One region of the Pseudoalteromonas sp. SWYJZ98 genome, then DNA from elsewhere that is predicted to be linked to it. Evidence: riboswitches for the same ligand, from Rfam matches in the RefSeq annotation. Region 1 holds a riboswitch; the other holds the start of a gene.

Region 1 (4,271 bases):
GCGAGTAACAGTATTTTATTATTTAATGCTAAAACACTTGAGCTTAGTGACTTTAATTTACCCGATTGCTTAAGCCCATTTGAGTTAACCATTATAAACCGCCGTAAAAGCCCGCCAGCTAAGCAAGAGTATTTAGCGACGCGGTTATTGTTAAAACACCTTATTAGAGTAGCGCAGCCGCAACATGCGCACGTGGCGCTTAATAAAATGAGTACCGAATTTGACGAGGCAAGCTCAAAGCTGCAAATACATGTGAGTGGTGATGTTATAAATACCTGTATTTCGCACTCGCATGGTTTAGTTGGGGTCGCGCTAAATTTTGATAAAAGTGAGTTTGGTTTTGATATTGAAAAAGTAAGCCTAAAGCGCCCGTTTGAAAAGCTCGCTAAGCATTTTTATCATAATGATGAAATTACACTTATCACTGAGCCTACTAATACCCAAGCCCAAGCAGATACGTTTTTTAGAATTTGGACATTAAAAGAGTCACTTGCTAAAGCCACCAGCCGCCCTATTGCACAACTACTTAGCCCCAATGTGTTTGACGAATTAAATAGTGCAAAGCTTATTGCTTGCAGTAATAGCCTTACTGTAGCTGATAGCAGTGACAGCAATGTTTGTTTTGATGTGAGTGTGGTGCATAAAAAAAGCATCGACTGGCGATGCTTTTTATTAAATGACTTTATTAATTAATTTTGTTAAGTAACTTTACTAGTTAATTTTACTAGGTAACTTTACTAGGTGATTATCCTGAATAACGATTACTTACGCAGCAAAATCATTTTCTAATAAACGGCTATGAATAGACTGTACTACGTTATCTGACTCAGTTTGCTCTACTAAAAAGCACAGGTTATGCTTACTAGCACCGTGGCAAATTAATCGAATGTTAAAGTCTTTTAGTACACTCATTAAGTTCATTTCGTGTTGGCGTAATTGAATCTCAGAGCCAATAAGTGCCACCAGCGTTAGGTTGTTTTCTACCGAAACATGGCAAAATTCTGCAAGCTTATCTAGGCATTCTTGATCAAGCTCTGGGCGCGAGGCGTTTTGCGCGTTATCAAGGGTTATAGCTACGCTGATTTCTGATGTGGTTACCAAATCTACCGATATATTGTATTCACTTAATAGTGTAAACACGCGTGCTAAAAAGCCGCTTGCTAGGAGCATTTCTGGGCTTTTAAGCGTAAGCAAAATTTGGTTTTTACGTTGCGTTACTGCGCGTATACCTGGTTGCTGCGATTTTTCGCGCTCAATCCATGTACCGCCACGCTCAGGCTCGCGGCTAGAGCCAACAAACACATTAATGTGGCTACGGCTCGCTGGTAAAATAGTCGCTGGGTGCAATACTTTTGCGCCAAAGGTTGCCATTTCAGCGGCTTCGTCAAAACTTAAGCGTGCAATAGGCGTCGCTTTTGCACACAAACGCGGGTCGGTGCTAAAAATACCCACTACGTCAGTCCAAATATGCACGCTTTTAGCGTTAATTGCTTCAGCTAAAAGTGCAGCGCTGTAATCTGAACCACCACGTCCAAGCGTTGTTGTTTGACCGTATTCGTCACTGCCAATAAAGCCCTGAGTCACAATTACTTGAGCGTCTAATAACGGGATTAAATGTTCTTTAGCAGCTTGCGCTGTGGCTGCAACATTAGGCGTTGCTTTGCCAAATTGGCTGTCGGTTTTAAGCACCTTGCGCACATCAAATCGATCGGCATTTAAACCTTGTAAACGCAGCACTTGTGCAAACAAATACGACGACAAACGCTCACCAAAGCTAAGTAGCTCGTCGTGTTGCTGATCGGTTGTTAGTGACTCTTGAGCCAATGTTTGAAATGCTTTTAGGGTTTCGTTAAAGCCAACCGCTAAATCGGCATCTAGCGATAACTCATCTAAAATAGTGTGTTGAATAGCAAGCACGCCGTTTATGTGTTCTTGGCGCACACTTGAGGTAATACTTGGTTTGCACAGTGCAACTAAGTGGTTAGTTACGCCGGCACTAGCGCTCACGGCAACAATACGTACGCTTTTATCTGCAACAATAATTTCGCTACAGCGACTCATCGCTTCAAAGTTTGCAACACTTGTTCCGCCAAACTTGGCAACGATGTAATCTGATTTTGCGCTTAACTCTGTTTGAGGCACTGTTTGTGGCGCTGATTGGGTAGTCATTTAGTCTCCTTTCGCGATATCCAAATCGCAATAAAACAAGAAGAACTTGGCAAAGGAATGCTTGAAGATAAGTCCACTGCCAGAAGCTCTCCACCTATATTGGTGACAGTTTTGAGGATTCAGCCCCATAAACCGAAAAACAATGACGACGTACCATTATTTTCCTCGGCGAGTACTTCCCTCCTTAATGATCATCGGCTTTCGTCGCCTAACATTAAGTACCTAAGTATCGCACCTCTTCTGAATGCTTTATTAACCAGTGGCTAATAAAACAAAACCCCACTAAGTAGCGGAGCTTTGAAAGTTATCGTTTAGACGTCTAGCTGTCAAGCATTTAATAATTTATGAGTTAAATAAAACTGCCCATGTAATACGAGCCCGCATATCCAACCGTGTAACAAATTAATAAATGCAGCGATAAACGCAAGTAGCTCATAAAGGTAAGCGCTTTAACTTTACTCATGGCAATAATGCCCGCAGCCGAACCAATAATAAGCATTGAACCGCCCACGCCCGTTGCATACGTAAACGACAACCAGTGTTGTTGGCTCATTACTATATTGGCTTTTAATAATGCAGCGGTAAGCGGTACGTTATCGACCCCTGCTGATAATATGCCCATTAAGTAGTTTGCGTATTCTGGTGCCATTACCGTGTATAGGTCGGTAAATTTACTCAACATACCAATTTCTTTAAGTGCGCCAACAAGTAAAAGTACACCTACAAAAAACAATAATGTGTCGTATTCTATATCGCGAACAAAATCGATTATGTCTTTGTTTATGTCTTTTTTGCGCATTAAAAATTGCGCCACTAAAAACATCACTGATAAGCCAAACAAAAAGGTTAATAAAGGCGGTACGCTGTAAATTACACTCAACGTAAGTGTGCTCACTACGGTAGATAAAAATATAACAGCAATGGTTATGTCGGTTTTTTCAATGCGGGTTTTACCTGCACTAGCAAACTCAACACGCCCTTTCATACCTATAGACAGTAACGCGGCAAGCAGCATAACGCTTGCAAGTGCTGGCGCTATAAGTAGTAATAAATGAGCAATGGTTACTTTGCCATCTAAAAATATCATCAGTGTGGTTACGTCACCTGTTATTAGCGATACCCCACCTGAGTTAACCCCAAACACAATAAGCGTGGCGTATTTAATGAGCTTTTTAGGTTCAAGTTTTAACGACATAACAACCGCAAGCGATATAAGCGTCGCTGTTACGTTGTCTGAAATCGACGAAAACAAAAATGCAAATCCACCCACCAAAAACATGAGCTTTTTTTCGCTAATACTTTTTGGCATAACACGGTGCACAATGTTTTCTATAAACCCCTTTGAATTTAAATACGCTACAAAGGTCATTGCAGCCATTAAAAATAGCCATAATGAGGCAATTTCTAAAATATTTTCATTTAAAAGATGTTGAATCGTATCGGGGCTTTGCCCGTGTATAGGGTATATAAAAAGAAGAATCCAGCAAAGCGTACCAAAAAACAGCGTGGTTTTAGCTTTATTGACATGGATTATATCTTCTATAACGATCAGTAAAAATGCAATCGCTATCAGGGTTAGAATAATCGAGGAAACCATGGTAGTTAAACAACCTTTGATATAGTTTTAAAGAATACACAAATAACATTCCATTTCATGTGCCTATTTTCGGCGCGAATTTTAGCACTGCCTCTATGCAAAAACTATTATTAAATGGTCTTAAAAACGAATACTATATACAGACAAGGTTAATTAAAAATACGTAATAATGAGTCTTCTAAAAGAACTCAATAATAAAATACTAGGATGTTGTAACCCCTTATGATCCCAGCTAAAAAGCTGCTAAACACCATAACCGAACATTGGGGTGTATTAGAGCTATTATTTAAACGTTTTAAAATGGCTGACTTTAGCCTAAAAGACGTACAAAACGCGATTAAGCAAAAGCAGCCTACGTGGTCAAACGAACGCATTTATAAAGAAACAAATCGTTTGTTAAACCAAGATATTTTAATTCCACTGGCTAAATCCTCTCAGCTTGAAATAAATCGTGCTATTGCCGATTTTGCTACGTTTTTACTGCAAGAAGAGCATTTAGGCTTAG
Region 2 (4,271 bases), on a different contig from region 1:
CTCTATAGCTAAATCGGCTAAATTTTTAAGCCCTTCAACATCGCCTTGCGTCGCTAAATATTGAAACGAGCCAACACGAATATGGCTAGTTGCTACACGCGTAACGATAGCCCCAGCTTGTGGCGGATTACGATAAACCGTTTCACCACTACCAACAACCGCTAAGCAGCGTGTGGTTTTAACTCCCAGTGCATGCATTGCTTCGCTCATTACGTATTCACGAATAGCAGGACCAAGAGCACAACGCCCATCTCCCCCTCTTGAGTAAGGAGTAGCACCAGAGCCTTTTAATTGAATATCCCATAACTGGTTTTCATCATCACTAATAGCGCCCAGTAAGTGCGCTCGTCCATCGCCTAAGCGGGGTGAAAAATGTCCAAATTGGTGCCCAGAGTAACCAAGTGCTACTGCAGGAATCGCCTGTTTTTCGTTACCGCTAAAAGTGCTGGCACGCAAATCAGCCGCAACGTTAATATTAAATTGTTTTGCTAAGCTCTCATTCCACAGTAGTAGCTGAGGAGAGGCGACACTTGCAGGGAAATCTTCTATTGCGAAATTTTCCGCAATATCTGTGTATCTTGGCACTAATTTCATGGTAATTCCTATTATTGCTGACTTATACCAACCCGGTTGTCACCTACGCCATAAGCAACAATTAAGCTTAACTCTTGCATACTTAAGCCGCTTTGCTTTTGCATTTCGTTAAAAAAAGCTTGGGCTGCATTTAGTGACTTTTTAGTTTGTAAGCCGCCGTCTATAATTTTATGGGCACGCAAATAATTCTCTACATCGCGTGATAGTAAAAATGTATCTTTACCAAGTGCTCGCAGCGCATAAGGCCCTGTATTTCCGCCTAAACGCGAACCATGTTTTTTTAAATACGCCCACAAACCAATAATATCCTCTGTTGGCCAATTAGCGATAAACTGACTAAAACTGCCATGTTCCCCTGCTATTTCGTGGATCATGTAAGCATTTTCGGTAATTGTTTTTACTTTTTTATAGTTACGAACAATGCGCTCATCCGTTGCTTTTTGTTCCAGCATATCAGGTGGCATCATTAATAACTTGTCAACGCTAAAATCCCAAAAAACCTCTCTAAAGCCCGGCCACTTATTATTTATGACTGACCAATAAAAGCCGCTTTGAAATACTTTTCGAGTAAATTCTTCAAGCCAATCGTCGTCACTTAACGTGCTTAGTTGTTTTTTAGATAGCGGTTTTGCAAGTAATAACTTAAGCATTTTTTCAGAGCCTTTTCGCTCTACCGCTCGCTTATAAATATCGCTAAATTTTTCCATACTAATTAAATACCTCACTACTTATATTGCTAGTGTACGAGAAAAGCACCTAATACGTAACCACCCCTCTTTTCGATGAATTAATCTGTATTTAGTCGCTTGACACCTAGACGGCTAAAATGCTTTAATCGCCGTAATTACCCTATTTAAATTGCACAGGTTTGTAAGTTTTACTCTACAAACAGGTGCAAAGGGCTAGAAGAGGTGCGTTATTCAGGTAGCGTATGTTAGGAGCGCAAACTCCAGTAAGCATACGTGAGGGGAATTAACGCCGAGAAGTAACCACTTTTGCGAGGTGTTTATTTCGGGCGACTAGGTTGAACCCTAGCGACTGTCACCAATAGCTGTTTATAAAAAGCAGCTTGTTAGTTTGGTGGAGAGCTTCTGGTCTTAAATATTAAGGCCGTGCGCCCTATTATTTTAAGCCCATTCGCTCTTCGAATTATTAGTTCGAACGACGTTAATGCGGCTCCTTCCATAAAGCTTTTTAACTCTTCGAATAATACCAATTACATTAAATTAGTTATCGCTAAAATGATCACGTTTTTAATAAAATTGGTACAAATTATAAGTTCGTGAGAGATGATCAACAACTTCAATTTAAACGACTACTCACTGTGGACCGCGCTCGTTACGCCATTTGATCAACACGGCGATGTTGACTACAACACGTTAACTAAGCTGGTTAGTGATCAAGAAGCGGCACATAACGGTATTTTGCTACTTGGCAGTACGGGCGAAGGTTTAGCACTAACGCTAAAAGAACAACAAGCCATTGTTGAGCACGTATGCCAGCTAAAACCAACAGTACCACTCATGGTAGCTGTCGGCGGTAGTAACTTAAAGCAACAAATTGAGTGGGTTAACTACTGTAATACACTCCCAATTCATAGCTTTTTACTTGGCTCACCGCTTTATGCAAAGCCTGGCGCTGTAGGTCAAACTCATTGGTTTGAAAGCCTACTAAATGCAAGCGCTCACCCATGTATGCTTTATAACGTACCAGGTCGAAGCGCTGTTAGCATCCCAGCGGCAACAATTCAAAACTTACAAAACAATAAAAACTTATGGGCGTTAAAAGAAGCGAGCGGCAGTATTGCTCAGTTTGAAGCTTACCGCCAAGCGGCGCCTAATTTAGCTATTTTTAGTGGCGACGATGCGCTAATGCCTTATTTTGCTCAAGCTGGCGCAAAAGGTTTGGTGTCGGTAGCTGCAAACGCATGGCCTGGACAAACTCACGAGTTTGTTCAGCGCAGTTTAAGTGGTCAACACCCTAATTTATTTGCCCTGTGGTCAAGCGCTATTAATAGCCTATTTGCTGTCGCAAACCCTATTCCCGTAAAGGTACTGATGCATTTGCAAGGCCGCTTAAGCAGCCCGCAACTTCGTCCACCTTTAACACATCTTGAGTTAACTCAAACCGATTGCATCACAACTGCAAACAACACCATTTTATCTTGGCATTAAATACAGGTTTTTATAATGAGCTGGTTAGAACTATTAAATAATTTAGAATCGGGCGCAGTACGCGCAGCATCACAAAACGAAAGCGGCCAATGGCAAGCTAACGTAGAAGTAAAGCAAGGCATTTTAGAAGCCTTTAAAAATGGCACTAATACTGAGTTTGCAGGCGGCTTTGTTGATAAACATAACCTAGCTCCACAAGAGTTTAGTACTGACGATGGCGTTCGTATGGTACCAGGTGGCTCAAGTGTTCGCCGTGGTGCTTATGTTGCTAAAGGCACGATTATTATGCCACCAGCGTATGTAAACATTGGCGCATATATCGACGAAGGCACAATGGTAGATAGCCACGCATTAGTGGGTTCTTGTGCACAAGTAGGTAAAAACGTACATTTAAGCGCTGCAGTTCAGCTTGGTGGTGTACTTGAGCCAATTGGTGCAAGCCCAGTAGTTGTGGAAGACGACGCCTTTATTGGCGCTGGCTGTATTATTGTTGAAGGCGTAGTCATTAAAAAAGGCGCAGTACTTGCCCCAGGCGTGCGTTTATCAGCAACTATTCCGGTATACGACTGCGTAAACGAGCGCCAACTAGATAAAGGCGAGCCAATCCCAGAGTACGCGATTGTAATACCGGGCTCTCGCCCTGCGTCAAACGAATGGGCGCGCGAGCAAGGCCTAAGCATGTCGTGTGCGTTAATAGTTAAATACCGCGACGAGAAAAGCGATGCATCGTTATTGCTTGAAGAGGTTTTACGATAATGAGCTTTTTGAGCACGCCTATCAAAACCGCTGTAAATACAATTACACAACAACTTGATACACCTTTTTTTGTTTACGATTTAGATCAACTAAACACGCATCTTGCGCGTTTAGTTGCGCAAACCGATGTAAAACTGTGGTACGCGGTAAAAGCAAACCCACTGTCTAAAATTATTCAAAGCTTAGACAGTGCTGGCTTTAATTTTGACGTAGCAAGTAAAGGTGAGCTTGAGCAAGTACTCGCACAAGGTATTAGCTCGCAGCGCGTGCTCAACACAGGGCCTGCAAAAAGCCCTAAACAAATTAAACACTTTATTGAGCGCGGCGTGCGTATATTCGTAGCAGAAAGCCTCAATCAAGTACGTTGGTTAAACCAACAAGCACAACTACAAAACACGCAGTTACAAGTATTACTGCGAGTGCAATTACGCTGGCCTGAAGGTGAAAAAAACCCTCTGGGCGGCGATAGCCTTACGCCGTTTGGTATGGGTTGTGATGAGTGGCAAGCACTCAATGTAGCTGACTACCCTGCACTTAAATTTGACGGCCTGCATATTTTTCAGTGGGGCAACATGCTTAGCACGCAAAAGCTAAGCGATTTGTGGTCACAAATGATTGCACCTCTTAGCCAACTTGCCAGCGATTTAAATATTAGCCTTAAGATTTTAGATTTAGGTGGTGGTTTAGGTATTCCTTATACACAAAACGAAGCAACACTTGATTGGGATGACTTAATTGCTGCGCTCG

Evidence for each region. A riboswitch is a leader RNA that binds a small molecule or an ion and turns the genes downstream of it on or off. The one in region 1 is predicted to bind lysine.
Region 2: it holds a riboswitch for lysine, as region 1 does, so the genes downstream of both, dapA (4-hydroxy-tetrahydrodipicolinate synthase) here and lysC (lysine-sensitive aspartokinase 3) in region 1, are expected to answer to the same signal.

The regions. Positions count from the first base shown of each region.
Region 1 is NZ_JADYXA010000004.1:33,218-37,488, forward strand. Features, by position in the region: gene I6F10_RS04320 (4'-phosphopantetheinyl transferase family protein) at 1-693, shown strand, start outside; gene lysC (lysine-sensitive aspartokinase 3) at 766-2,169, opposite strand; lysine riboswitch at 2,245-2,417, opposite strand; gene nhaD (sodium:proton antiporter NhaD) at 2,519-3,766, opposite strand; gene I6F10_RS04335 (hypothetical protein) at 3,989-4,271, shown strand, end outside.
Region 2 is NZ_JADYXA010000012.1:30,973-35,243, forward strand. Features, by position in the region: gene I6F10_RS09790 (protein adenylyltransferase SelO) at 1-594, opposite strand, end outside; gene I6F10_RS09795 (DNA-3-methyladenine glycosylase I) at 606-1,301, opposite strand; lysine riboswitch at 1,493-1,693, shown strand; gene dapA (4-hydroxy-tetrahydrodipicolinate synthase) at 1,884-2,768, shown strand; gene I6F10_RS09805 (2,3,4,5-tetrahydropyridine-2,6-dicarboxylate N-succinyltransferase) at 2,784-3,524, shown strand; gene I6F10_RS09810 (PLP-dependent decarboxylase) at 3,524-4,271, shown strand, end outside.